DNA from 2 places in the Rahnella aceris genome. Region 1 is predicted to be linked to the other one. Evidence: predicted binding sites of a transcription regulator. Region 1 holds the regulator's gene; the other holds the start of a gene.
The links. The regulator LexA, encoded in region 1, represses DNA repair genes until DNA is damaged. The targets are predictions, from matches to a motif close to TNCTGTATGTACATACAGNA.
Positions count from the first base shown of each region.

Region 1 (14,947 bases):
GGGAAGTGATGCACGGTAAACTGGCACAGGATCGCGAAGTGCGGCGTCTCGACGATGACGTTGATGTGCTCTATACCGCCATCAAGCTGTATCTGGCGCAAATCAACAAGGAAGGACTTGGCGAAGATGATTCCCGCCGCTGGGCTGAAATCATCGAAATGGCGCTGAACCTCGAACAGGCCGGTGACATTATCGAGCGCATGACCGGCGATATCACCGCCAAATCCCACGCTACCCGACGCGCGTTCTCGCCGGAAGGACTGGTGGAGCTGGATGCCTTACATGAGAAATTGCAGGATAACCTGCGCCTGAGTCTGGGCGTTTTCCTGTCGAACGATCTGACCAGTGCGCGCCGTCTGCGCCGCTCCAAACACCGTTTCCGCATTCTCGACCGCCGTTATGCGCATGCGCACGTCGATCGCCTGCATCAGCATAATGTGCAGAGTATCGAAACCAGCTCGCTGCACCTCGGGTTGCTGGGGGATATGAAACGTCTGAACTCACTGTTCTGTGCAGTGGCCTATAACGTGCTGGATCAGGATGAGCAGGAAGATGAGCAGCGCGAACCGAATGATGATGTGCAACGGGTGTAGGACGAATCAAAACGGGCGCTGAGGAAGGCGCCCGTTTCTTTTTCATCTTCTTTTTCGTCTGGAAATCAGTCTTTTTTGACCGGCTTACCGGACCAGTAACCGGCCAGCAAAGAACCTGACAGATTGTGCCATACCGAGAACAATGCGCCCGGCAGTGCGGCCAGCGGGGTGAAATAGATTTTCCCCAGCGTCGCCGCTAAACCTGAGTTCTGCATCCCGACTTCCATCGCCAGCGTGCGGCAGGTGGTTTCGTCAAAGCCAAACAGTTTCCCGCCCCAGTAACCGCTCAGTAAGCCTATGCCGTTGTGCAGAATAACCGCCACAATCACGATCAATCCCACCGAACCGATAAAGCCCTGACTGCCCGCCACGACGGCGCTGATAATGGCGACAATGCATGCCATTGAGAAAAGCGGCAGCAGCGGTTCGATACGTTTCACGGTTTTCGTGAACAGATGATGAATAATCAGACCGGCTAAAATCGGGATGACGACGATCTGCAAAATGCTTAACAGCATGCCTTCCACATCCACTTTAATGTGCGTATCGACATACAGACGCGTCAGCAGTGGCGTGGCGAAAACCCCCACCAGCGTGGAAACTGCTGAAATCGTCACGGAAAGCGCGACATCTCCTTTCGCAAGATAAATCATCACGTTAGAGGCTGTACCGCTGGCAACGCTGCCCACCAGAATCATTCCCGCCGATAAATCTGCCGGCATATGGAACAGTTTTGCCAGCACCCACGCCGCCAGCGGCATGATCAGATAATGCAGGAACGTGGCGGCAGCAACCGGGCCAGGTCGGGAAAGCACGCGTTTGAAATCACCGAATTCGAGAGTGACACCCATCGCGAACATAATCAGCATCAGCAGGGTAGAAACATGCGGGCCGATCGGCGTGAACGTACCGGGCGAGTAATAGGCCGCGACGGATAACAGCACGGCCCACAACGGGAACAGGCGGGTTATTTTGGCTAACATTGAGGTGATCCTTGTCTTTGTTGTTTGCAAAAGTACAGACAAAAAAAGACCGGGCACATGGCCCGGTCTTCTCACATACCGCGCCCGTCATTATTCGAACAGGTTGCGGTGTAGAGTTTTAACGACCTGATCGGCATCGTTGCCCGGCACCAGGAAGCACAGGTTGTAGCTGCTTGCGCCGTAGCAAATCATGCGGATATTGAACGGGTCCAGCACGCCGAACACTTCTTTGCCGACGCCACAGGCCTGGGACAGTTTGTTGCCGATAATCGCAATCAGCGCCAGATTTTCTTCCACTTCCACGCGGCACAGTGAGGATAATTCTGTCAGCAGTGAGGTGGTCAGCAGGCTGTCGCCTGAGGATGTGGAACCGGTGGTATCCAGCGTCAGCGCGACGCTGACTTCGGATGTGGTGATCAGATCCACAGAGATACTGTGGCGTGCCAGAATGCCAAACACTTCGGCGAGGAAACCGCGTGAATGGAGCATGCTCAGGCTGTGCAGCGTGACCAGCGTTTGTCTGCGGCGCAGGGCTATCGCGCGGAACAGCGGCGGATTATCGCTGGTATCACACACTAAGGTGCCGCCGCCTGACGGGTCTTTGCTCGAGCCTACAAACACCGGGATACCGCGACGCACCGCGGGCAGCAGAGTGGCTGGATGCAGAACTTTGGCACCAAATGTCGCCATTTCAGCGGCTTCTTCAAACGCAATGCGGTCAATACGTTTTGCCGCCGGCACCAGACGCGGGTCGGTGGTATAAATCCCCGGGACGTCAGTCCAGATATCCACACGGGAAACGCTCAGCGCTTCACCCAACAATGCGGCGGTGTAATCGCTGCCGCCACGGCCAAGCGTCGTGGTGCGGCCTTTGCCTTCTGAGCCGATAAAACCTTGTGTGATTACCAGGGCGTCCTGCAAGCGCGGTTGTAGCTGCTGAACGGTTAACTCGCTTAATACCTGCGTATCCGGCTCCGCGCGCCCAAAGCGATCGTTGGTACGCATGATTTTACGTACGTCGAACCATTCCACTGGCACGTTGCGCTGGCGGATGATTTCAACAAACAGCAGGGTGGACATCAGTTCGCCATGGCTCACCAGTTCGTCGGTCAGCGCGGTAGAGGTCGCAAGGCTCGCCGCTTCTGACAGCATGGCGATATTTTCCAGCATGCGGCCGATTTCTTCGCGGATCACGGTGGGATTATCGAGGCGATCGATAATGGCGCTCTGGATGCGGCGAATTTCATCAAGCAGGAACACCCGGCGTTCGGTTTCTTTACCTTCTGCCAGCTCAACTAATAAATTGGTGACGCCCGCAGAGGCGGAGAGAACAACCAGACGCACTTCAGGGCGCGACAGCACGATATCCGCGCTGCGGTTCATTGCGTCGAAATCCGCCACGCTGGTACCGCCGAATTTGGCGACGATGACATTGCCCAAAGGCTGCTGGCTGGCGTTGCGGGATACTGCGTGATTCATGTAAAACCTCGTGTCCGGGTCGCCATATCATGACGGCCATCGATTCCATAAGAATTGGCACAAAGGGAAGAGCGGGAAACGGGAGCAGGCGTAGAGATACTACGATACACCCAGAAGCGCCCCACCTAGCCGACACCCTGTTGGGTGTTCCGGTGACAACCCAGGGGATTCAGCCCCTGTAGTCGATCATTTGCCTGCCGCGGGCTTATGATCTCGGCGCCGCTCCCCCTGATGTATCTTCGTAGGATTTCGGCTCCTCCGATACACTGCCTGGGCGACGCGCCTCTTCTGGCTCGCGCATCGAGCGCGCGAGTTAGGCGCTTAGGAATAGCCGTTTATCGCCCGTCTGTCAACGGTCAGGCAATGCATGCGCCACATTTTGAGCGATTCTCATCTAATATTGTTCTCTGTCATTGTGATTAAGCAGATCTAACCTATCGCAAGAAAAGGCATCTCTTCCCGGGAACTTCAGGCTACAATCGGGACAGTTACCTCATATTTATTCTCAGCCTAAGAGCATTGCTATGAAAAATATCAATCCAACTCAGACCGCTGCCTGGCAAGCCCTGCAGCAGCATTTCGACAAGATGAAAGATGTGCAGATTAGCCATCTGTTTGCTGAAGATGGTGATCGTTTCTCCAAATTCTCTGCCACGTTTGAAGACCAGATGCTGGTCGATTTCTCCAAAAACCGCATCACCGCAGAGACGCTGGATAAGCTGCAGGCGCTGGCGAAAGAGACTGACCTTCAGGGCGCAATCAAATCGATGTTCTCTGGCGAGAAGATCAACCGCACCGAAGACCGTGCTGTTCTGCACGTTGCACTGCGTAACCGCAGCAACACGCCAATCGTCGTGGACGGCAAAGATGTGATGCCGGAAGTGAATGCAGTTCTGGCGAAAATCAAAGGCTTCACCGAACGTGTTATCGGTGGCGAATGGAAAGGTTATACCGGCAAAGCCATCACCGACGTGGTGAACATCGGTATCGGCGGTTCAGACCTCGGTCCGTTCATGGTCACTGAAGCGCTGCGTCCGTACAAAAACCACCTGAATATGCATTTCGTCTCCAACGTTGACGGCACGCATATCGCTGAAACGCTGAAAGATTTGTCTCCGGAAACCACGCTGTTCCTGGTTGCATCAAAAACCTTCACCACGCAGGAAACCATGACCAACGCCCACAGCGCGCGTGACTGGTTCCTGAAAACCGCTGGCGATAACCAACACGTGGCGAAACACTTCGCGGCGCTGTCCACCAACGGTAAAGCGGTGAGCGAGTTTGGTATCGACACCGACAACATGTTCGAATTCTGGGACTGGGTCGGTGGCCGTTACTCTCTGTGGTCCGCAATCGGTCTGTCTATCGCGCTGTCTGTAGGTTTCGATAACTTCGAACAACTGCTGAGCGGTGCGCACGCGATGGATAAACACTTCGCGAATACGCCGGCTGAGAAAAACCTGCCGGTACTGCTGGCGCTGATCGGCATCTGGTACAACGATTTCTACGGCACCGAAACCGAAGCTATCCTGCCATACGACCAGTACATGCACCGTTTTGCCGCTTACTTCCAGCAAGGCAACATGGAATCTAACGGTAAGTTCGTTGACCGTAACGGCAACCCGGTGGATTACCAGACTGGCCCGATCATCTGGGGCGAACCGGGCACTAACGGTCAGCACGCGTTCTATCAGCTGATTCACCAGGGGACTAAAATCATCCCTTGTGACTTCATCGCACCGGCCATCAGCCATAACCCGCTGAGCGATCACCACGCGAAACTGTTGTCTAACTTCTTCGCCCAGACCGAAGCGCTGGCATTCGGTAAATCTCTGGATGTTGTCGAGAAAGAATTCGCCGATCAGGGTAAAAAACCAGAAGACGTTAAACACGTTGCGCCGTTCAAAGTGTTCGAAGGGAACCGTCCGACCAACTCCATCCTGCTGCGTGAAATCACGCCTTATAGCCTGGGTGCGTTGATCGCAATGTATGAACACAAAATCTTCACCCAGGGCGTGATCCTGAACATCTACACCTTCGACCAATGGGGCGTAGAACTGGGCAAACAGCTGGCAAACCGTATCCTGCCAGAACTGGAAGGTAGCTCAGAAGTGACAGGCCACGACAGTTCCACGAACGGTTTAATTAACCGCTTCAAAAACTGGCGCTAATCCCTCGTCATCCTTCAGACTGTTTCAGCGTTGGCTGCGTGAACTCACCCCGGTCACTTACTTATGTAAGCTCCCGGGGCTTCGTTCCCTTGCCGCCTTGATCCAGCCCGAATGATTTAGAGGGACAGGTCGAAATATTTCTCAATAAAAGGGTTAGCCTTCACCGGCTGGCCCTTTTTTAATGGCGCTTTTCCTGTGCTGACTCTGTGGTATTCTGCGGGGATTAATAACAAAAGTGGGATGTAGATCACATGGCAGGATCAAAACGGGCATTGATGATATCCGTCATTATGCAGCGAATTTTGAACGTATTCTTATTAGGACTGGCCGCGATCCTGATGATTTTTATCGGGCGCGAAACCTATCATTTAGCAATGGTGTTGTTCGTGAATAACGATCAGTCTTCGTCATATCTGCTCATTGAAGGGATTGTAATTTACTTCCTCTATTTTGAGTTTATTGCCCTGATTATTAAATATTTTTCGTCGGGCTATCATTTCCCGTTACGCTATTTTATTTACATCGGCATCACCGCGATTATCCGCCTGATCATCGTCGACCACAAAAGTCCTTATGACACATTGGTTTACGCCTGCGCGATCCTTGTGCTGGTCGTGACACTGTTTCTTGCCAATAGCGAACGTCTGCGCCGCGAATAAATCAGGCAATTACTGCCTCGCATTGATGCGCTAGAATGCGAGGCAGATAATTCATTGGAGGTATGAATGCCTTCATTACGGAGCCGTTGATGTCTGATCCCCATTCCCCCGAACCATCCCCGATCCACTGGTTTGACGACCCTTCGCAGGTGCCTGCGGATGTGGCTGACTGGCTGATGGAAATGGGGTCCATGACCCGCCGGTTTGAAAAGCAGGGTGTTACCGTCACCGTGAAACCGCAAAATGAATGTTTTGTCAGTCGCGAAGAACTGGGTGAAAGCGAAGCACAGCAGTTGCCGGAAAGTGCCCGTTACTGGATCCGCGAAATCGTGCTGTTTGGCGATGCCGAACCCTGGCTGCTGGGGCGCACGGTCATTCCTGAAGAAACGCTGACCGGGCCGGATCTGGCGCTGGTCGATTTAGGCACGGTGCCGCTGGGGCGCTATCTGTTTAGCGGGAACAACTTGTCCCGCGATTACATTCATTTAGGCCAGTTACACAGTGAGCAGGGAGAATTATGGGCGCGCCGTTCCCGCCTGCGTTTGTCTGATAAGCCGTTGCTGCTGACCGAAATTTTCCTCCCGGATTCGCCGGTTCACCGCCCTGAGGGTAAAGTGAGCAAGGTATGAGTCAGACTAATCAACAAGGAGAACAGAGAGTGTCAGGAAGTATGACGCAGGGCACATGGCGTGATTACTGCCGCCTGATGCGCATTGATAAGCCGATTGGCTCACTGCTGCTGTTGTGGCCAACGTTATGGGCACTGTGGGTCGCGGGGGGGGGAATGCCGTCTGCGAAGATTTTGCTGGTCTTCGTGCTGGGCGTTTTCTTCATGCGTGCCGCCGGTTGCGTGGTGAATGACTACGCTGACCGTAAGTTTGATGGTCACGTAAAACGCACCGCTCACCGGCCATTGCCGAGCGGGGCGATCACCGGCAAGCAGGCGAAAATATTATTCGCCGGACTGGTGCTGGTGTCATTCCTGCTGGTTCTGCTGCTTAACCGCATGACCATTTGGCTGTCTCTGGCCGGACTGGCGCTGGCATGGATTTATCCGTTCATGAAGCGCGTCAGCCATCTGCCGCAGGTGGTTTTGGGCGCGGCGTTTGGCTGGGCAATTCCGATGGCGTATGCCGCTGTGAGCGAAAGTGTGCCGCTTAGCTGCTGGTTAATGTTCGTGGCAAATATCTGCTGGACGGTGGCTTACGATACGCAATACGCGATGGTCGATCGTGACGATGATTTGAAGATCGGCGTGAAATCGACAGCGATTCTGTTTGGTCGTTTTGACACGCTGATCATCGGCCTTCTGCAACTGGCAACGCTGATCCTGATGGGGATTGTTGGTTATCTTTCCCAGCTCAGCGCACCGTTTTACTGGTCGTTGCTGCTGGCTGCTGCGCTGTTTGTGCATCAGCAAAAGCTGATTGCTAAACGTGAACGTGATGCCTGTTTCCTGGCTTTCCGCCAGAACAATTATGTCGGGCTGGTGTTGTTCCTCGGTATTCTGATGAGCCTGTCAGGCTTCAATTTCTAAGTAAGTTAGCCTGCGCGACAACAATTAAAAACGCCCGGACTCTGTAAAAAGTCCGGGCGTTTTGTTTTTTTAATCTGATGTCTGGCGCTAATACGGGTTAATGATCGGTATCGCGTACATCCATCTTCGGTTCAGCCGGTGGCTCCGTTGCTTGCGGCAGCTCAGAAGGCATTCCCGCACTCTCGATAGTTAGCTTGATATCCGGTGTCATCAGGTCGCTGAGCATGAGGTAAATCTCACGCGTTTGTTCCTGAATGGCATCGCCGGTGTCACTGATATAGCCTTCTGCGCGCAGTGTGCCGACCAGCGTCGAGAACACAGCTTTATCGAAGAATTCAGGGGCATTGATACCGTGCAGCACGGATAAACGCTGCGCCATAATCCGGCTCTCTTTTTCCAGTGCACCGCGGTTGATGCTTGGGTTATTGGTGAGCAGGGAGAAGGTAATCGCGTAACGTTGCAGCGTTTCACGTACGCCAGCCGCCAGCAACTGGAGGGTGCGGATACGGGCCGGATTAAGTGTCAGCTCATCATCTTCAAGGTGAATGATTTGCTGACGCGCCAGTTCCAGCGTCAGAACATCCAGCACTTGTGGCAGCTCAGGCGTATCGAAATGCATAAACAGTTCGGCTTTGAGCATCGGATAAATCAGTTCGACCTGATGCAGTAATTCCGCGCGGCTGACCTGGCGGTGGTGCATCACAATGCTTGAAATCAGTGATGGCAACACCAGCATATGATGGATGTTGTTGCGGTAATACGTCATCAGCACGGCCTGTTCGCGAGGCAGAACGATGATGTCGCCAATGTTGTCTTTCTCAACCTGGAACTTATTCATGTTCAGCGCGTGATCAAGCAACTGGTCAGCGGTCAGATCAGGCACCGTCGAATCCGCGTTGTAAGGCACGTTACGCAGCAATTGCAGATAACAGTCGATTTGCTCGGTCAGCTGTTCGCGTGTCAGTGAACGCTGACGGGAGGCCAGCAGCGCGGTACAACACAAGTTCATGGCATTGGCTGCCGCTGAATTGTTGATGCGCACCATGATCTGTTCTGCCAAATCCTGCACTGTCGGCGTCAGCCAGCTTGGACGTTGTGCTTCGATCGGGTCGATGGCTTCACGCCAGGTTGGCACGTTCTGGTTCAGGTAAGTGGTCAGATGCAACGGCTCACCGAAGTTCACGTAACCCTGGCCGAGGTTACGCAGCTTGCGCAGCCCGTTAAGCATTTGCGTCAGGCTTTCTTTCTCTTTGGTCGCACCGCGTAATTCTTTCGCGTACGTACCCACTTCCATGACGTGCTCATAACCGATGTAAATCGGTACCAGCGTAATCGGACGTGAACCGCCGCGCAGCATGGCCTGAATGGTCATGGCCAGCGTGCCCGTTTTCGGCTCCAGCAGACGCCCGGTTCGCGAACGCCCCCCTTCCACAAAGTATTCCACCGAATAACCGCGGCTGAACAGTTCGCCCAGATATTCACGGAAAACCGTCGAATAGAGCTTGTTGCCTTTAAAGGTTCGACGAATAAAGAACGCACCCAGACGGCGGAAAATCGGGCCAGCCGGCCAGAAATTCAGGTTGATACCGGCGGCAATATGCGGCGGTACCAGACCCTGATGATAGAGCACGTAAGACAGCAGCAGATAGTCCATGTGGCTGCGGTGGCAAGGCACATACACAATTTCCTGACCGTCCAGCGCTAACTGGCGTACACGCTCGGCATTATTAACGTTGATGCCTTTGTACAAACGGTTCCACGTCCAGCTCAGCACACGGTCAGAGAGGCGCACGGCTTCATAAGAGAAGTCAGCGGCAATCTCTTCCATCAGGGCGATGGCGTTTTGTTGGGCTTTTTCGTGGGAAATTTTCTTGCTGCGGGCTTCGTCTTCAATCGCTTTCTCAATGGCTTTTGAGGCCAGCAATTTATTGAATAAATCCTGACGTGCCGGAAGGCGCGGACCAACCGCAGCCAGACGCTGACGGGAGAAATGCATCCGCGCCACACGTGCCAGTTTTTGAGCAATCGTCTTATCTGTGCCGTGTTCCGTCGCCATATAACGCAGGGAAACGGTATTGGAGAAACGGACGAAACTGTCCCGCCCCAGCCACAGCACAGCGAAAAATTTCTGGATACCGTTCAGCACGCGCAGATGCGGCGTGTCGTCCTGACCTTCACGGCCCGGTGCACGACCAAACATTACCGACACCGGCAACATCTGAATGTCTAAATCCGGATTATTGCGGTGCAAATCAAGGTAGTCGTGGAACAGCTTTACGGATTCCTGCTTCGGCGTGTAATAAGAGAATACGCGCGGGCCTTCGGCTATAAAGACATGGCTTGGTAGCAGGGTGCCGTCAATTTCCAGCGGAATAAGAGGATCAGGCAGATTCTGCGCCAGACATTGCGCACGCAACGTCAGCAAATCGGCTTTGGAATTATAAGGTAATACGTACAAAATCGGCCGCGTCGGGTCTAAATGCAACTCGGTAACCGGATCTGAAGGTATGACCTTGCTCTTTACCAGCAATGAGAGTGGTAAATTCAATAATGTGTAATAAAGTCTACGCCAACCTGACATAAAAACGTGAAGCCTCTTGTTAGCAATTTCGCCGCAAGGATACCAGAAAGATCCGTGGAGATCTGTGGTCATATAAAAGCTAAAATGCTGCAAACACTCTAAGGATCAGTACCCGAAATGGCGAACCAAGTCACCGGATTTACCCGAATTTATAAAGCGGCCGGCTATTCCTGGAAAGGATTCAAAGCGGCATGGCAAAACGAAGCGGCATTTCGCCAGGAGGCCAGCGTCGCTATCCCGTTAATTTTGCTATCTTTCTGGCTTGATGTCAGCACCATTGAACGTATCCTGCTGGTGGGATCCGTCGTGCTGGTCTGTGTCACGGAGTTGCTCAACAGCGCGGTGGAATGTGCAATAGACCGCATCGGGCCTGAGTTTCATGTGCTTTCTGGTCGCGCAAAAGATATCGGCTCTGCTGCCGTACTTCTGACCATCATATTGGCGATTTTTGTCTGGGTCAGCATCTTTTGGTCGCGATGGTTCTGATTTGGAATCTGCATTCCAGGAATCAACGTTATGCCCTGTTTTTATTCAATCTTAGGTTTTCATTGACCGTTTAGCTGTATATACTCACAGCAAGACTGTATAAACAACCAGGGGGCGGAATGAAAGCTTTAACGACCAGACAACAAGAGGTCTACGACCTTATTCGCGATCATATCTCCACCACCGGTATGCCACCAACCCGCGCAGAGATTGCATCACGTCTGGGGTTCCGTTCTCCCAATGCGGCGGAAGAGCATCTTAAAGCGCTGGCGCGTAAAGGTGTTATTGAGATTGTTTCCGGTGCATCACGCGGCATTCGTCTGCTGATGGAAGAAGAAGAAGGTTTACCGCTGATTGGCCGCGTTGCCGCCGGTGAACCGCTGCTGGCGCAGCAACATATCGAAGGGCACTATCAGATCGATCCGGAAATGTTTAAGCCGAGCGCCGATTTCCTGCTGCGTGTCAGCGGTATGTCGATGCGTGATATTGGTATCCTTGACGGCGATCTGCTGGCCGTGCATAAAACGCAAGACGTGCGTAATGGTCAGGTTGTGGTGGCCCGTATCGATGATGAGGTCACCGTGAAACGCCTGAAAAAACAAGGCAGTGTGGTGCAGTTATTGCCTGAGAACAGCGAGTTTCAGCCGATCGTGGTGGATTTGCGCGAGCAGAATTTCAGCATTGAAGGCTTAGCCGTAGGTGTTATCCGCAACGGCGACTGGATCTGACCTTCGTACTTCGAGCTATCTCTGCGTTGGCTGCCTTCGCAACCCCGGTCACATACTTGTGTATGCTCCCGGCGTTCGCTTAGTTGCCGCCTTGATATAACGCGAATTACTCGGTCAGATATGACTAAGTCAGAAATTGCTGTGTCAGATAGACAAGACTAAAACTAATTGAATATGGATGGCGGCGGCCTCTGGCATCCATGTGAATTCAAAGAGAAATGCGTTTCTCTCATCATCGCCCCTTTCGGGGCGATGTCATTTACAGGCATAACCTGAACCTCCGGCATGAGATTCTCTATGCAACATCATTCCCTGCGACACACACTCAAAAACACCTTTTTAAGCCCTGCCGATAAAGCGCTCTGGATGCTGGCATTGCCGATGATTTTTTCCAATATCACGGTGCCACTCCTCGGCCTGGTGGATACCGCAGTGATCGGTCATCTCGACAGCCCGGATTATCTCGGCGGCGTGGCTGTGGGTTCGATGATCACCACTTTCCTTTTTATGCTCTTACTGTTTCTGCGGATGAGTACCACCGGCATGACCGCTCAGGCGCTGGGCGCGAAAGATAATCAGCTTCTGGCGCGTGCTTTTGTACAACCCTTCCTTCTGGCTGTACTGGCGGGCGTCATTATTGTGGTATTCCGTCATCCGCTGATGGAGCTGGCGTTTCACATTGTCGGCGGCAGCCAGCCCGTGCTTGAACAGGCGAGGCTGTTTATCGAAATCCGCTGGTTCAGCGCCCCGGCTTCACTGGCGAATCTGGTGATCCTCGGGTGGTTGCTCGGCATTCAGTACGTTCGCGGGCCGGTGATTTTGCTGATTGCCGGGAATTTGCTGAATATCATTCTGGATCTGTGGCTGGTGATCGGGCTGGGCTGGAACGTGCGTGGCGCAGCCATGGCGACGGCAAGCTCCGAGTATTTCACGCTACTCATCGGGCTGTATTTCGTCTGGCGGGTGATGAAACGACGCGGTATCACCGGCGCAGAAATCACCTCCGCGTGGCGTGGTAATTTGCGCCGTCTTCTCGGGCTTAACCGCGACATCATGCTGCGCTCATTACTGTTGCAGCTTTGCTTTGCATCGCTGACCGTTCTGGGCGCGCGGCTGGGCAGCCACATTGTGGCGGTCAACGCCGTGTTGATGAACCTGCTGACATTTACCGCGTTTGCACTTGACGGTTTTGCTTATGCTATCGAAGCGCATTCCGGTGAGGCATTCGGTGCCCGCAACCGCGAAAAACTGCTGAATGTCTGGCATGCCGCGTGTCGTCAGGCCGGGCTGGTTGCGCTGTTTTTTGCTCTGATTTACGCGCTGGCGGGTGGGGCGATCATTGATGCGCTGACATCATTACCGGAATTGCGTGAGCTGGCGGACCGATATCTTGGCTGGCAAATTATACTGCCGCTGGTGGCTGTCTGGTGCTATTTGCTTGATGGCATGTTTATCGGCGCAACGCGTGGGCGGGATATGCGAAACAGCATGCTGGTGGCGGCGCTGGGGTACGGGCTGACATTGTTCACTTTACCGCTGCTGGGCAATCATGCGTTGTGGCTGGCGCTGACGGTATTCCTCGGGTTACGCGGGATTTCACTGGGCTGGATATGGCGTCGTTACTGGCGGCATGACACATGGTTTTCGTCTCCGTCGCACTGATTTTTCAGCTATTTTCAAAGAAATAAGCGCAGCTTTGTCGTTATTTCATGCTTTAGATTAATCCTAATAGTGGTTTTTATCCCTGTTTAAGGAGGATTAATCGAGATTCTCTACTAACCTTTAAAGTGTTAAGGACGAGCTGCAAGACGAAATGCAGTTCATAAAACCCAAGGTAACAGGAGATATTTTATGAATAAGGACCAAGCCGACGGTAACTGGAAGCAGTTCAAAGGGAAAGTGAAAGAACAATGGGGCAAACTGACTGATGACGACCTGACAGTGGTTGAAGGTAAACGTGATCAGTTAGTCGGTAAAATTCAGGAGCGTTACGGCTATCAAAAAGATCAGGCCGAGAAAGAGCTCAATGAATGGGAAACCAAAAACAAATATCACTGGTAAGACGCGACTCCCCCTCGCGTGCCAGTGACGGATCCTGAGATTTAGCTGCTCCTACCCGGAACGCTTCAGGATACGGGTACACGGATGTACCCAACCTCTTCTCTGTACAAAACATCCTCCTCTTACGAGTCACCTTCAAAACCTTAAAACCCGATCATTCAGCGTTTTTTCACCACAATACTGTGGTCGTGATCGCAATGGTCATGGCTGTCGCAGGTTTCTACTACTTTGCATTCTGCACATAAGCCATGCGCTTCAACGACGGAATGGCGAAGCTCAAATCCGGATTCTAATGACAGTTTTGCCAGACGCTCTTCAATGCCGTCGGTGGTTTTTTCGGTAACTAACCCGCAGCGGTCGCAGATAAACAGCGCAGAAGTATGGCTCGGCTCTTCAAAATGATGGCAGAGAACATAGCTGTTTGCGGATTCAACACGGTGAATAAATCCCTGTTCCAGCAGAAAATCCAGCGCCCGGTAAACGGTCGGTGGTTTCGCCTGAGGTTCGCTTACGCGCAATAGATCCAGCAAGTCATAGGCGCTGATCGCACCGGGTTGTTGCGTCATCAGGCGCAGTACTTCCAGCCGCTGCGGCGTCAGGCGAACATTGCGCTGCTGGCAAAGTTCTTCAGCTTGTGAAAGTAATTTTTCCGGATTATTCAGGGTCATAGCAACGGTCTCTGAGCGCAGATTGGAATGAATAGGCCACATCATGCGACCACCGATGATTTTATCATGCTTGCACCAAAACGACGAATTATGCGCCATTCAGATGTGATGCAACGTCGGCATCCGCCTGCTCAGCGGCACAAGATGCCGAATCTTTGTTCTGTGGTATAATCAGCGATTACCTTCCCTCTGGCGCGAAGCGGGGGGAGCGTCACGAACCCCTTCAGCGAATGTCAGGCCGATGTCAGAAACTCAACACGTAATGCCCCAGACCACTCCCTTTTCCGCCCAGCGTTTTTCCGTTGCGCCGATGCTCGACTGGACCGATCGCCACTGCCGCCATTTTCACCGGCTGATGACCGGCCAGACGTTGCTGTATACCGAAATGGTCACGACCGGCGCCATTATTCACGGCAAAGGGGATTATCTCGGGTTTGGCGATGCAGAACATCCGGTGTCTTTGCAGCTTGGTGGCAGCAATCCGGCTGATCTGGCGCATTGCGCAAAACGGGCGGAAGAACGTGGTTATGACGAAATTAACCTCAACGTCGGTTGCCCGTCAGATCGCGTGCAGAACGGCATGTTTGGTGCCTGTCTGATGGGTCAGGCGTCGCTGGTGGCTGACTGCATCAAAGCCATGCGCGACGTAGTCTCAATTCCGGTCACGGTTAAAACGCGAATCGGTATTGACGATCAGGACAGCTACGAATTTCTGTGTGATTTCATCCGTCAGGTTTCAGAAAACGGCGGTTGCGATACCTTCATTATTCATGCGCGTAAAGCCTGGCTTTCGGGCCTCAGTCCGAAAGAAAATCGTGAAATTCCGCCGCTGGATTACCCGCGCGTATATCAGCTCAAGCGTGATTTCCCGCACCTGACCCTGGCAATTAACGGCGGTATCAAAACCCTCGAAGAAGCCAAAACGCACCTGCAATATATGGATGGCGTGATGGTGGGGCGTGAGGCTTACCAGAATCCGGGCCTGTTGCTGAATGTGGATC
Region 1 covers NZ_JAADJV010000002.1:656,550-671,496, reverse strand. Annotated here, with positions in the region: gene GW591_RS15435 (Na/Pi cotransporter family protein) at 1-593, shown strand, start outside; gene panS (ketopantoate/pantoate/pantothenate transporter PanS) at 659-1,576, opposite strand; gene lysC (lysine-sensitive aspartokinase 3) at 1,667-3,055, opposite strand; lysine riboswitch at 3,162-3,351, opposite strand; gene pgi (glucose-6-phosphate isomerase) at 3,580-5,226, shown strand; gene psiE (phosphate-starvation-inducible protein PsiE) at 5,478-5,885, shown strand; gene ubiC (chorismate lyase) at 5,975-6,514, shown strand; gene ubiA (4-hydroxybenzoate octaprenyltransferase) at 6,556-7,422, shown strand; gene plsB (glycerol-3-phosphate 1-O-acyltransferase PlsB) at 7,520-10,003, opposite strand; gene GW591_RS15395 (diacylglycerol kinase) at 10,121-10,489, shown strand; gene lexA (transcriptional repressor LexA) at 10,609-11,217, shown strand; gene dinF (MATE family efflux transporter DinF) at 11,515-12,879, shown strand; gene GW591_RS15380 (CsbD family protein) at 13,069-13,278, shown strand; gene zur (zinc uptake transcriptional repressor Zur) at 13,437-13,946, opposite strand; gene dusA (tRNA dihydrouridine(20/20a) synthase DusA) at 14,209-14,947, shown strand, end outside.

Region 2 (14,947 bases), on a different contig from region 1:
AAACGGCTTCACTCCTCAGCCTGAGTCAGTCTGCTGTGAGCTGGAAACTCAGGCGACTTGAAGATCAGCTTCAGTGTCAGCTCCTGACACGTCACGCAGGGAAAGCCTGCCCGACTGAAAAGGGCAGCGTGTTACTCCAGCATGCGGTGAAAATACTCAGCGAACACGATAACGCTGTGGCCTATTTTTCACCTTCGGCATTGCGCGGAAAGCTCCGTGTTGGGGTAACTGAACACATTTCTCTGACAGAAGTGTGTTCAGTTATTGCTCTGTTCACTCACCATCATCCTGAGGTGGATGTCCAGCTGGTTGTTGAGCAAAGCCATCTCCTGCGTCAGCATTTTTCTGAGGGGGGACTGGACATCATTTTACACCAGGATTTCACGGGCATGGCCAGCGGCGAAGACAAGGTACTCTGGACAGAAAAATTATACTGGTGTGCACCTCCTTCGTGGCGGTATGCATCCGGTAATCGCCTTAAACTGATCACCTGGGGGACAGATTGTTTTTATCGCCGTATGGCTGAGGAGAAACTGAATCAGGCTGATATTACCTTTATGGTGATGCTGGAGTGCCCTTCAGTGGCAGGTATGCTTGCGGCGATAAATGCAGGCCTTGGGGTGGGAATAATGAATGAATTCAGCATCGCAAAACCGGTTAGCGATCTTTGCGAACTTGAACAGAGGATGCCGTTGCCGTCCGTGGATTGTCTGCTACGTGTGAACGAGCACCGCTATAACCCTGCAAGTGAGGCTTTCTGTCTGATACTGAGCCGGCTGATGCAGAGATCTGCTAAGGCGGGGGATATCAATAGCAGTCAGTCATGATTTTATCGGAGAGGCATGCGACTTTCTGATTCATTAATATCGGGTCGTGGTGGCTGCATAATACATATTACCGTTTGCTGAACGGCATCTTTAAATAGTTTTCTGATATTTCATTTAGAAGAATATTAAATTTAATTCGTCAATAAAAATATTCCCATTCTTCTGGCGGGTTCAAGGTAAATTTTATCTGAGCACGATATATTTTCAGCTTGTCGTATTTTGGATGCCCGGGAATGTACGAATTCAATTTGATATTGCTGCTGTTACAACAAATGTGCGTGTTTTTGGTGATTGCCTGGCTGATGAGTAAAACGCGGTTATTTATTCCGCTGGTTCAGGTGTCGGTTCGGCTGCCGCATAAGCTATTGTGTTACATCACGTTTTCCATTTTTTGCATTATGGGAACCTACTTTGGCCTGCATATCGAGGACTCTATTGCCAATACCCGCGCGATTGGCGCCGTGATGGGCGGGTTGCTCGGCGGCCCGGTGGTCGGGGGGTTAGTGGGGCTGACCGGCGGGATCCACCGTTATTCAATGGGCGGTATGACGGCGCTGAGCTGCATGATTTCAACCATCGCCGAGGGATTATTAGGGGGTCTGGTACACAGCGTTTTGATCAAACGTGGACGTATCGATAAGTTATTTAATCCTCTGGTAGCGGCTGGTGTCACCTTTGTTGCAGAAATACTGCAAATGCTAATCATCCTGCTTATTGCCCGCCCGTTTCACGATGCGCTTAATCTGGTCGGCAGCATTGCCGCACCGATGATGGTGACGAATACCCTCGGGGCCGCGATGTTTATGCGTATCCTGCTGGATAAGCGGGCAATGTTCGAAAAATATACCTCGGCGTTTTCGGCCACCGCGCTGAAAGTGGCCGCCTCGACGGAAGGCATTTTGCGACGCGGGTTCAACGAAGAGAACAGCATGAAAGTGGCACAGGTGCTGCTGAAAGAGCTGGATATCGGGGCTGTGGCGATTACTGATCGTGAGAAATTGCTGGCCTTTACCGGTATCGGCGACGATCACCATCTGGTGGGCAAACCCATCGCATCACAATATACCTGGCGTGCTATCGAGAACGATGAAGTGGTGTATGCCGACGGCAACGAGATGCCTTACCGCTGTTCACTGCATCCCAGCTGCAAGCTGGGTTCAACCCTGGTGATCCCGCTGCGGGGTGAAAATCAGCGGGTGATTGGCACGATCAAATTGTATGAGGTTCGCAACCGTCTGTTCAGCTCCATCAACCGCACACTGGGCGAGGGAATTGCCCAACTGTTGTCGGCGCAGATCCTCGCCGGTAAATTTGAGCAACAAAAAGCGTTGCTGGCACAGTCTGAAATCAAGCTGTTGCATGCTCAGGTTAATCCGCATTTCTTATTCAACGCCCTCAATACGTTAATGGCGGTGATCCGCCACGACAGTGATAAAGCCGGTCAACTGGTGCAGTACCTGTCGACCTTCTTTCGCAAGAATCTCAAACGCTCTTCTGAAGTCGTTACGCTGGCGGATGAACTGGAGCATGTGAATGCCTATCTGCAAATCGAGCTGGCAAGATTTCCGACGCAACTGAAGGTGGATTTACAGGTACCGGAGGCCTTTTCTGATCAGAGCCTGCCTGCTTTCACCCTGCAACCGTTAGTGGAAAATGCCATCAAACATGGCACTTCTCAGTTGCTGAGCAATGGCAATATTGTGATCCGCGCTTACAGTGAGGGCGAAATGGTGATCATCGAAGTGGAAGATAACGCCGGGTTATATCAGCCGGAAGAAAGCAGCGACGGGTTAGGTATGAGCCTGGTCGATAAACGTCTGCGGGCGCGCTTTGGCGATGATTATGGCATTACGGTCAGTTGTAAACCGGATGATTTCACCCGCGTCACGTTACGGCTGCCTGCGGAGGGTGCGCCATGTTAAGAGTGCTGATTGTCGATGATGAGCCGCTGGCGCTGGAAAATTTACGCTTACAGCTTCAGGATGAAAGCGATATTGAAATTGTCGGTGAATGTACCAACGCCATTGAAGCGATTGGCGTGATCCACAAAATCCGTCCTGACATTGTCTTTCTCGATATTCAGATGCCGCGCATCAGCGGGCTGGAAATGGTCGGTATGCTCGATCAGCAACATCGCCCGCACATCGTTTTCCTCACCGCGTTCGAGGAATATGCGGTGCAGGCGTTTGAACAGTGCGCGTTTGACTACTTACTCAAACCCATCCAGGCGGCGCGGCTTCAGAAAACGCTGGCGAGATTACGACTGGGCTATCAGGAGCAGGATGTCTCACAGTTACCGCAATATCAGCAGCCGCTGAAGTTTATCCCCTGTATCAGCAGTAACCGTATCTGGTTGTTGCAGCTTGAAGATGTGGCTTTTGTCAGCAGCCGGGTCGGCGGGGTGTATGTCACCGGACAGGACGGCAAAGAGACATTCACCGAACTGACCCTGCGCACGCTGGAAGTTCGTACGCCGTTGTTACGTTGTCACCGGCAATATCTGGTGAATATGGATTATCTGAAGGAGATCCGTCTGGAGGATAAGAACCAGGCGGAACTGCTGCTGCGTGATGGTCAGATTGTGCCGGTCAGCCGCCGCTATCTGAAATCACTGAAAGAGACGGTGGGGCTGTAAACCCCGCCGCTTTTCTTTTGGACACATGGGTCAGACAGGGCTGGCCGGACGCAGCCGGGCAAAGGCCGCGCGGATTTCGGTTTCGGGCAACTGCATGCCAATGAAAACTAACGCACTGCGCGGCGTTTCGTCCGGCAGCCACTCGCGATCCCAGTCGGCGCTGTAGAGGCGCTGTACGCCCTGAAACAGCAGGCGGCACGGGTGATCGGCTATCCATAACATCCCTTTATAACGCATCAGGTTATCGGCAAAACTGGCCAGCAGTTCTTCCATCACCTTCGATATCGCGGTCAGCGCCACCGGATAATCCAGTTCCACCACAATCGAGGAAACGGTGTTTTGCTGTGGCGCGAGGCGGTGGAACAGCGGTCTGGCGGCGACCACGTCTTCCTCCAGCATAAATCCGCGGGTATCAAACAGCAGCGCCGGATCGATATCCCCCTGAACTGTTTTATAAACCGGTGCACGGGCATTAATGCGTTGCAGCCGCTCCGTCAGCTCAGGACATTCACCGGACACATCAGTTTTAGTCAGCAGGATACGGTCAGCGTAACCAATCTGCGACTGCGCCAGCGGGAACTGATCCAACTGAGACATGGCATGCACGGCATCCACCAGCGTGATAACGCCATCTAACACATATCTTTCACAGATGACTTCATGCGCGAAAAACGCCTGAAGGATTGGGCCGGGGTCGGCCATGCCGGTGCATTCGATTATCAGCCGGTCAAACTGCACCTCGCCTTTATCCACGCTGTCGAGCAAATCCAGCAGCGCCGATTCCAGCTCGCCCGAACGGGTACAGCAGATGCAGCCGTTGGATAAAGTGGTGATCCGTGTGGCACGGTCGCCAATCAGCTGGTTATCGATGGGCATCTCGCCAAATTCATTCTCGATCACTGCAATTTTCATCTCGTGCTGAGTATGCAAGATCTGGCGTAAAAGCGTGGTTTTCCCGGCACCCAGGAAGCCTGTTAATACTGTGACTGCAATTGGCATCATAATTTTATTCCCCTTAACAACAGCGCATTCCGCCTTTACCATCCCCGCCGTAACGCGCCTGCTGACGCTCGCGGAAAAACTCCTCGTAGGTCATTGGCGGTGTATCCGGGTGGTTGGTCTGCATATGCAGGACGTAGGTGTCGTAATCCGGTATGCCCACCAGCATACGTGCGGCCTGACCGAGGTATTTCTTCGCCGCACCTAAGTTGTCAAACATACGTACTCCTTTGTATTTATGCTGAAAAGCCCCGCGGGTGCGGGGCTTTGAGGTAAACGGTCAGTGCCCGGAGGAGATTTTTATCCCTTCCGCAGGAACCGGCACATAAGGCGTTTCCTTATCGGTACGTTTGTCGGTTTTACGTGCCTGCAGGCAGGCGCGGATACCGTAGAAAATGATGCTGTACACCACAATCAGGAACAGAACACTCAGCCCGGCGTTGGTGTAGTTGTTGATGACAATATGGTGCATATTGCTGACTTGTTCTGGTGTCAGGTTCGCGCCGCCAGTGGCAATGCGTTCTTTATACTGACCGGCCATGTAGAAGAAGCCTTCCATCTGTGCATTGGTGCTGAACAGTTTCAGACCCAGCGCCCAGGTGGTGCAGATAAGCAGCCAGATGGCTGGCAGCATGGTGACCCAGATGTACTTCGTACGTTTCATTTTCACCAGAACGACGGTGGCGAGGATCAGCGCGACGGCGGCCAGCATCTGGTTTGAGATACCGAACAGCGGCCACAGACTTTTCACGCCACCCAGCGGATCGACCACGCCCTGATACAGCAGATAACCCCACAGCCCGACACAGCCTGCGGTGCCGATAATCCCGGCGATCAGTGAATCGGTTTTTTTCAGGAACGGGATAAAGTTACCCAGCAGATCCTGCAACATAAAGCGGCCGGAACGGGTGCCCGCATCCAGTGCGGTCAGGATGAACAGCGCTTCAAACAGAATGCCGAAGTGATACCAGAAGCCCATATCGGCCAGCGGCATAATTTTGTGGAACACGTGCGCAATCCCGACGGCCAGCGTGGGTGCACCACCTGCGCGGTTCAGCACTGAGGGTTCGCCGATGTCTTTCGCCGTTTGCATAATCTGCTCAGGCGAGATCACAAATCCCCATGAACTGACGGTTGCTGCAGCGTGCGCCGTGACGTCTTTCAGTTGCGCCAGAATCATCGGCGCATGATCACCGCCCAGTTCGTGCAGGTTTGGCATGGTGATGCCCAGACCGGCTGGCGGGGTATTCATGGCGAAGTACAAACCCGGCTCGATGATTGATGCCGCGACCAGCGCCATCACTGCCACGAAGGATTCCATCAGCATTGCGCCGTAACCGATAAACCGTGCATCGGTTTCGCAGGCCAGCAGTTTAGGCGTGGTGCCGGAGGCGATCAGTGCGTGGAAACCAGACACCGCACCGCAGGCGATGGTAATAAACAGGAACGGGAACAGCGCACCTTTCCACAACGGACCTGTACCGTCGATGTACTGGGTCAGGGCAGGCATTTTCAGTTCCGGATTGAGGAGCACGATACCGATCGCCAGCCCGACGATAACGCCGATTTTCAGGAACGTTGCCAGATAATCACGCGGCGCCAGAATCAGCCACACCGGCAACAGAGCGGAGACAAACGCATAACCAATCAGGGTAAAGGTAATGGTGGTGTCTTTGAAAGTCAGCGCCGGACCCCAGTAAGGATCGCTGGCGATAACGCCCCCGAACCAGATAGCCGCGACGAGCAGGATCACGCCAATCACCGAGATCTCACCCACGCGACCCGGGCGGATAAAGCGCATGTAGATGCCCATAAACAGGGCAATCGGCACCGTAGAACACACGGTAAACACGCCCCACGGGCTTTCGGCCAGGGCTTTCACCACGATTAAGGCCAGCACCGCCAGAATAATAATCATGATCAGGAAACAGCCGAACAGGGCGATAGTGCCCGGCACCGGCCCCATCTCTTCTTTGATCATCTCGCCCAGGGACGCACCGTTCCGGCGTGAAGAGATGAACAGCACCATAAAGTCCTGCACCGCACCGGCAAGAACCACACCGGCCAGCAACCACAGAACGCCCGGCAGATACCCCATTTGCGCGGCGAGCACAGGCCCGACTAACGGACCCGCCCCGGCTATAGCGGCAAAATGGTGGCCGAACAGTACGTTGCGGTTGGTCGGCACATAGTTCAGGCCGTCATTGTTGATTACCGCAGGCGTCGAGCGCGAAGGGTCGAGTTTCATGACCTTTTGCGCGATATACAGGCTGTAATAGCGATAGGCCACCAGATAAACCGAGACAGAGGCCACGACTATCCATAAGGCGCTGATATGTTCACCCCGCCGCAGGGCAACCACACCCAGACAGCAGGCACCGAGGAGAGCCACAATCATCCACGGTATGTGCTTGAATAATGCTTTTTTATTCATAAATAACCCGGTTATTTTAAAAGACTCACGAAATACCCGTCTCTGTTTTCTTTATTAAGGACCGCTTTCAGAGAGGCAGGGACCTGTTTTGTTACACACTTTACTGCCCGCATAGGGTGCCAAATTCGCAGGCGCGCAGGGGGGAAACTTGGTAAGCGGTCACAGAGGGAGATAAGCGGTTATTACGCGGAATAAGCGGTTCAGGGAGCGATTAATGCAGCTAAATCTGTGATTTAGATCACTGCACCGGTTATGCCTGAAAGCCCGGGCATCGGCGTAACTTTTGTGGCAGAGCCGTGTTTTGACAGGTAAATTATTCATTTTCTAAATGATCCGAGGGATCAATCAACACATTCAGGGAGTTTTTATGAAAGGTAAGTTTCCGCAAGGCTTTATGTGGGGCGGGGCAACGGCGGCCAATCAGGTTGAAGGTGCTTACGATAAGGATGGCAAAGGGCTGTCGATTGTCGATGCAATTCCGGGTGGCAAAGCGCGTCTGAACATCGTTTCCTCACCGGAGTTTGATTTTACCCTTGATACTGCAAACTACACGTATCCCAATCATAAAGGCATCGATCACTATCATCGCTTTCAGGAAGATATCGCGCTGTTCGCGGAAATGGGATTCAAATGTTACCGCTTTTCTATCGCCTGGACCCGCATCTACCCGAACGGTATTGAGCAGCAACCCAACGAAGCGGGGCTGAAGCATTATGATCAGGTGATTGATGCCTGTATTGCGCACGGCATCGAACCGGTGATCACCATTTCCCATTATGAGATGCCGCTGCATCTGGCTACCGCGTTTGGCGGCTGGAAAAACCGTGAACTGATTGGTCACTTTGAGCGTTTTGCCCGCACGGTGCTGACCCGCTTTGGTCATAAAGTGAAGTACTGGATGACTTTCAACGAGATCAACAGCGCGGCGCATTTCCCGATCATGAGTCAGGGGCTGACGGTAAAAACCGGCGCGCTTGAGGCGCAGGCGAAATTCCAGGCGTGGCATAACCAGTTTGTCGCCAGCAGTCTGGCGGTCAAAATCGCCCATGAAACCAACGCACAGATTCAGATTGGTTGCATGATCCTGTTTGCCACCAACTACGCTTATGACTGTAATCCGGTCAATCAACTGGAAACCCTGAAAGAGACGCAGGCGTTTAATTTCTACTGCGCCGACGTGCAGGCCGGTGGTAAATATCCGTATTACGCCAAAAGTTTGTGGAAGTCTCAGGGTGTTGAACTGGATATTCAGCCGGGTGATTTAGCGCTGATTAAAGAACATACGGTGGATTACATTGGTTTCAGCTACTACATGTCTTCAACCATCAACAAAACCAATCCTGACGCGGTTTCGGCGCAGGGCAACTTGCTTGGCGGCGCGCGCAATCCGTTCCTCGAAGCCAGTGAATGGGGCTGGGAAATCGATCCGGTCGGCCTGCGGATTGCCCTCAATCAACTGTACGATCGCTATGAAAAGCCGTTGTTTATTGTCGAGAACGGGCTGGGCGCCGTCGATAAGCCGGATGAAAACCACTTTATTGCCGATGATTACCGTATCAACTATCTGCGCCAGCATATTCAGGCGATGGCTGAAGCCATTGACGACGGCGTGGAACTGATGGGTTATACCCCGTGGGGATGTATTGATCTGGTGAGTATGTCTACCGGCGAGATGAGTAAACGCTACGGTCTGATTTATGTCGACCTCGACGATAAGATTTCCGGCACCGGTAACCGTTACAGGAAGAAATCGTTCCACTGGTATCAGAAAGTGATCGAGACGAACGGCGCAGATATCAGCTGATATTCCCCCGCCAGGTTTGAAAATAGTCCGGGTGATAGCCGGACTGTTTTCACCGACCTTAAGTCAGCAAGTCATCGAAGACGCTGGCGCTGATTTTCGTGAGCGTGGCGAACGTGAGTGGCATTCATCAGAGGCTGTTTCCTTTCCTCGTGGCTTGCATGAATAATTTCACCTCGCCACTGGTAAGTCTGAATATCGGGTTGTGTAAGCGGGAGAAAGCATCTCCCGTTTCATCGCCCAGTTTTTTTCAATACCCTGTCCTGCAAACCAGATCTTTCCTTTCCCAGAGTTATTTAATTTATCGATAGCCTCCATTAACGCTGCACTGTTTTTTCGTGGAGCGTTATCGTCAAATAAATTTAGCTGCGCTACTCCATTACTGAAAAAATCAGCCAACATAACGCCAGCCTTCATATATTGATGGCCATCAACCCATATTCTCTTCAGGGAGTTCGTGGCCGAACTTATAATGTCACGAGTATCATTAGAAGGGGTCAGTAGCTTCATGGATGCTTGATTTCCATAGTATGTTTCATTATGTGCGTGTGGGCTGGTATGAAGGAAAACACTAACGAAACGGCAGAACTGGCGCTCACTACGTAGTTTTTCTGATGCTCGCTCAGCATAGTCACAAATGGCTTGATGCATATCCGAATACTGAGTTATGCGGTTGCCAAAAGATCTACTGCAGATGATCTGTTGTTTTTCTGGTGCAAACTCTTCCGGTTCAAGACATTGTTCACCTCGAAGTTCACGAACAGTCCTTTCGAGAACAACATTGAAGTGTTTTCTTATTACCCATAATGAGCTTTCAGCCAGGTCAAGTGCTGTATTAATACCCATTGAATTAAGTTTCTTACTAATTCTCCGGCCAATACCCCAGACATCCTCAACAGAGATAATTGCCAGTAGCCTGCGCTGACGTTCAATATTCGATAAGTCGACAATGCCACCAGTGCCACGCCATTTCTTGGCTGCATGGTTAGCTAACTTTGCTAATGTCTTTGTTTGTGCAATACCAACCCCCACAGTTAATCCTGTATTTTTAAATACTCTATTTTTCATTTCATGACCGAAGCAATTTAGGGGCATGCAATTTATTACCCCAGATAAATTAACGAAGGCTTCGTCTATTGAGTAAACTTCGATCGAAGGAGACATTTCAGTTAGCGTCTGCATAACTCGCTCACTTAGATCGGCATAAAGTGCATAATTAGAACTGAATACATAAACCCTGGAGCTATATGTATTGTTTTTTATTTTAAAAAATGGCTCACCCATTTTAATACCAAGGGATTTTGCCTCGGCTGAGCGAGAAATAATACAGCCATCATTATTGGAAACGACGACAACAGGCTTCCCCTGCAAGTCTGGCCGAAAAACAGTTTCGCAAGAAGTATAAAAACTATTTACGTCGATGAGAGCGAACATAATTATTTATGCGCCTTAATACTAAAAATGACCACTCCGAATATTTCTAATTCTTCTGCATTTTGAAATGAAATCGAAGAATAATCATCGTTGTGAGGTACTAGCTGTAGATAAGGATGAGTACGAAGTTCTTTCACGGTGAATTCACCTGAAACAGCAGCAATAACAATATCGCCATGTACGGCTGAAAGCGAGCGATCAACCACTAAAAGATCCCCATCACTGATGCCGGCGCCATGCATAGACTCCCCGCTAACTTTTATGAAGTAAGTGGCACTCGGATGTCTTATCAGCAATTTGTTGAGATCCAGTCTGTCCTCGACATAGTCCTGCGCTGGGCTCGGAAAGCCACAGGGCACTTTCTCAGAGAAGAGAGGAAGCATGACTGGTTGAGAAGCCTCAGTTGGTCGAATGAGCTGCATGATGTTGATCTCGATATGCTGTGTTTATATACAGTATTGCTGAATGCAGCTAAGGATCAAGAAACTTGTGAAGCGATTCCTGAAAGTGCTTGAAGTGTCTGTTAATTTAGTTTGTGTGGTATCCAATATAGTTTTGTTGCCTGACTTAAACCCAGTTCAGCGAAACCGTAGCACTCTGACGGTAAGTCACCTCGGTTCCCTGCTCTTCGATGAAGAACTGGCTTTGGGCACGTAATAAGAATGCAATTCAGTCCACACAGTTCTGATTCAGGATCCATGATGAGACAGTCCTGAGCGCCCCGGGCGAATATGAGTATCTCCCTGACAGCAGAAAAAGTCCCTGTTTCCACAAAGGCCACTGAGAAGCAAGCTGATAATCAAACCATTCGCTTCGTAAAAGTCCGTGAGTTGCCCCCGGCAACTGCCTGATACAGCGGGGAGTGCCCGCTGGTAGTGCTTTGGCCCAGACCGTGGCTGTTTCATCAGCGTCTACATTCCGGTCATCCTGGCCCATCAGAATTAATACCGGAGTATGTGTACCGGAAATATCTTTCGTCGCATCAGCCAGGGAATTCCTGCGTTCGAAGTCCTGGCGCGTACATTGGGAGTGGCAGGGGAGAACAGCTGCTTCTTCTGTAAACTGGCGGTCAAAAGCCACGGCTTCATGTTTTTTAGCATCCTGAATATCATTCAGGGAGCGACCTTCGACTTTAAGCCTTTGTCCTGTATAGTATATGCCCTGATTACGCCAGTTTATCGCCGCACCTATCAGCACAACAAACTCAGTTGTTGTCAGTTGGCTCGCCTGCGGTACAACCCAACCTGCCTGCGAGAACCCAAGATAACCTCCGCGACTTTTTTTCAGTTCCGGCTGTTCTCTCAGTTTTTTTAACGCCAAAACCGCCTCCTCTGCGCGATCTGACATTGTCTGTGCCAGCCAGTTACCTGTACTTTTATCCACACCAGGTTTATCCCATGAAAAAACGGCAATTCCCTGTGAGACAAGGAATTTAACCAATGGAATATATCCACCTTCTGACCAGCGGTCCTGAGGTCCGTCTCCATGAACTAAAAGCACAAACGGAGGAGAAACCTTACCTGGAGGCATAATCAACGTCCCCATCAGAACATCGTTATTATGCTTAAAAGATATAGAACGTTGTTGCCCGTACCCTGAAAGATCGAAATCATATAATCGGCTAAGCAAAAAAATAATGAGAACGACAATCATAATTGAAAATGACACAATATATTTAATCATGTATAGCTCTTTATAATTTATAAAATTAAATATCAGCCGACTTTTTTAATACTTTATAGAACAGGATGTCAATGACTTAAAATTCGAAGCTCCTGACAGTAATAATCTTGGTGCTGCTGTGGGCGTTAACTTCCACTTCAGGGATGAACAAATGGAAATTAAGTGAGATTTACCAACAGTAACTGGCGGAGCTTCACCGCTATTTATCCTTAAAGCGCATCGCCAGCCACTGAGCATGCTGCTGCGTCACCAACAGTTGATCATCTTGCTCGCGCCACTGAATATCCCCCTGGCTAAGACAGCGCCTGAGCTGCTCCAGTGATGCTACCTGGAAACAGAGCGCCACCATTTTCGCCGGTGCCTGCGCAGCGACAGGCGGAAGCGCGAATTCCAGACGTGCTTGTTGATGAGTGATAATACGCAGGCAGCAGGTCCCTGAATCAAGCACATAACCGCCGTTGGTCTCCGCGCGGGCCTCCACACTGAACAACTGGTGATACAGCGCCAGCGTCTGTTCAGGTTGAGGCGAGGCAATAACGAAGGCAGACAGCGCTTGCACGCCATTAGGATGTACCTGCCAGGCGGGCTGCCAAACGGCCTGCGGCGTTTGATGTTCGCAGAAAAAACTGAAGCCGTATGCCAGGGCGCTGGCGCGGATCCGCGAGATGCAGAACCGGGCCTCAGTCTGGCTGCCGTCCGGCAATATCACCGGGCGTGAGAAGCGGGTCGGCGGTTCGCCATCGAGTTGACATTGCCGGAGGTGCTGCCATACCGCATGCGCATCCCGGGTTTTCCAGACCAGTCCGGCAAGGCCTGGCGCAACGTTCCACAATCCTCGCGAGTCTGTCTGACTGGCAGGCTCATAACCTAAAAGTTCCAGATAGTTATCTGCAAAGACGGCCAGATGGTTACTGGAGCCCATCGAATGGTGCCCCCGTGTACTGAGCTGAAATCCCATCCGCTGGAACAGGCCTTGCGCCTGATCCAGTTCTTCATCGACATTAATCACCGCGTGATCGATAACCGGAGTAATCGGCATGGTGTCTTCCTTCTGTTCTTTTTACTGATCCTGTCAGGCGGCACGACCGCCAAAATAGAGTTCGCGCATACGGGGGTCGTGTAGCAGGTCCTGCGCGCTGCCCTCCATCGCCACTTTCCCCAGCGCCAGAACATAGACCCGGTCGGAAATGTGCAGTGCCTCCATAGCATTCTGCTCGACCATTAAAATGGTCACTTTTTCCTGGCGGCGAATGGTTTGTATGGCGCTAAAAACTTCCGTAAGCATTTTCGGTGACAGCCCGGCCGAAGGTTCATCGAGCAGCAGTACTGCGGGTTCAGGCATCAGAGCCCTTGCCAGCGCGAGGATTTGTCGCTCGCCGCCGGAAAGCGCTGACGCGGGTGATTGCCATTTTTTATGTAACACAGGGTAATTTTCCGCCAGTTGGGCCATTCGCTGCTTACGTTGGCCTGGCGGTAAAAATTGTCCCCCGGTTTGCAGATTTTCTGCCACGGTCAGATTGTTGAAGACGTTGTCCAGTTGTGGGACAAACCCGAGTGAGCATTCACGGATTTTCCGGTGCACCGGAATTTTTGCCGTTTCGCATCCATCGATTTCAACCCGTCCTTCGCGCGGGGAGACAAATCCGGCAATCGATTTCAGCAAGGTGGATTTGCCGCAGCCATTTGGCCCCAGCAGCGTCACGATTTCCGCCTGTTCAACATGCAATGAAATACCGTGCAGAATATCAATCCCCGGGGTATAACCGGCGACCACGTTTTCGAGGGTAATCATACGGCCTCCTGCAATGTTGCGGTGCTTTGCCCTAAATAGGCATCCAGTACTTGCTGGTTCTGCGCCAGTTCATCCGGGCGGCAACTGGCGACAATCTGTCCGCGATCCAGCACGATGCAGCGCTGGCACAGGGTGTTTATAAAATGCATATCGTGTTCAATAACCAAAAGTGAAATACCCTGACGGCTCAGGTTGACCAACGTTTCCACCAGCTCCTGGCGTAATTTCGGGTGCACACCGGCCATAGGCTCATCCAGCATCAGCAGCGTCGGTTTACCCATCAGCGCGCAGGCAATACCCAGTAGTTTTTTCTGTCCGCCGGAAAGCGCCGCAGCAGGCAGATCTTTAACTTTGGTTAACAGCAAGGTATCCAGTAATTCGCTGGCGCGGGTCCTGTCTTCCTGTTCGGCTTTACGCCCGGAAGCCAGCCCCAGCAGACCGTTGAATAACCCGTGCTGACGAGTACCAGCAGTCATCACGACTTCCATAACGCTCATCTTTTCCGGCATGACGGGGAGCTGGAAGGTGCGTGCAATGCCAGCCTGGATGATCCGGTGGCTGGGCTGACGAGTAATGGACTGTCCATCGAATGTGATGCTGCCGCCATCCGGCCGGTTAAACCCGGAAATGGTGTTGAGCAGCGTACTTTTACCGGAACCATTCGGCCCGAGCAGGCCAAGAATCTCCCCCTTTTCCAGCGTAAATGATACGGATGTCAGTACCTGGTTGCCGCCAAAGGATTTGCTGATGTCAGCCACTTCAAGCAAACGGCTCATGAGAAAGTCCTTAATTTTTCCGGTAACAGACCACCTGGTCGTGTGAGCAGACACAGTAATAAAGCCAGACCCACCAACCCCAGGCGTAGCGCGCCAGTCAGGTCTGAACTGATGTGGAAATAGTCTTTTGCAAAGGGGATAAAGTTATACAGCCCTTCCACCAGCAACACGCCCAGCAACACGCCGCGCACATTGCCAAGACCACCGATCATCACCATGCTCCAGATAAGAAAGGTTTCCGACGAAAGCAGGTAATCCGGGCTGACATAATCGGTGTACCAGGCCAGTAACATACCGGCCAGACAGCACATCACAGCACTGCTCATCAACGCCCGGCATTTCAGCCACGGCAGCGCATAGCCCATGCAGATCGCTAACTGAGGTTGCTCGCGCATCAGGCGCAGCGCCCGCCCAAACCGGCTGGCGCCGATACGCAGGCTGGCGAGCGTGGCGACGATGACGCTGAGCAGAATAATGATCGCGAAGATACGCGTATCGGTGACGGTATCACCGGTCGACCAGGGCGAAGACAGGCCGCCAATCCCCTGCGCGCCGCCCGTCAGTTC
Region 2 covers NZ_JAADJV010000003.1:168,162-183,108, forward strand. Annotated here, with positions in the region: gene GW591_RS16280 (LysR family transcriptional regulator) at 1-827, shown strand, start outside; gene GW591_RS16285 (sensor histidine kinase) at 1,061-2,749, shown strand; gene btsR (two-component system response regulator BtsR) at 2,743-3,462, shown strand; gene yjiA (GTPase) at 3,493-4,464, opposite strand; gene GW591_RS16300 (YbdD/YjiX family protein) at 4,478-4,681, opposite strand; gene GW591_RS16305 (carbon starvation CstA family protein) at 4,742-6,895, opposite strand; gene GW591_RS16310 (glycoside hydrolase family 1 protein) at 7,263-8,699, shown strand; gene umuC (translesion error-prone DNA polymerase V subunit UmuC) at 8,868-10,130, opposite strand; gene umuD (translesion error-prone DNA polymerase V autoproteolytic subunit) at 10,133-10,552, opposite strand; gene GW591_RS16325 (alpha/beta hydrolase family protein) at 10,800-11,813, opposite strand; gene GW591_RS16330 (VOC family protein) at 12,013-12,852, opposite strand; gene GW591_RS16335 (ABC transporter ATP-binding protein) at 12,886-13,605, opposite strand; gene GW591_RS16340 (ABC transporter ATP-binding protein) at 13,602-14,381, opposite strand; gene GW591_RS16345 (branched-chain amino acid ABC transporter permease) at 14,378-14,947, opposite strand, start outside.
Region 2: umuD (translesion error-prone DNA polymerase V autoproteolytic subunit) is a predicted target of LexA. The motif match lies at 10,569-10,588, and genes of this name have one in related genera.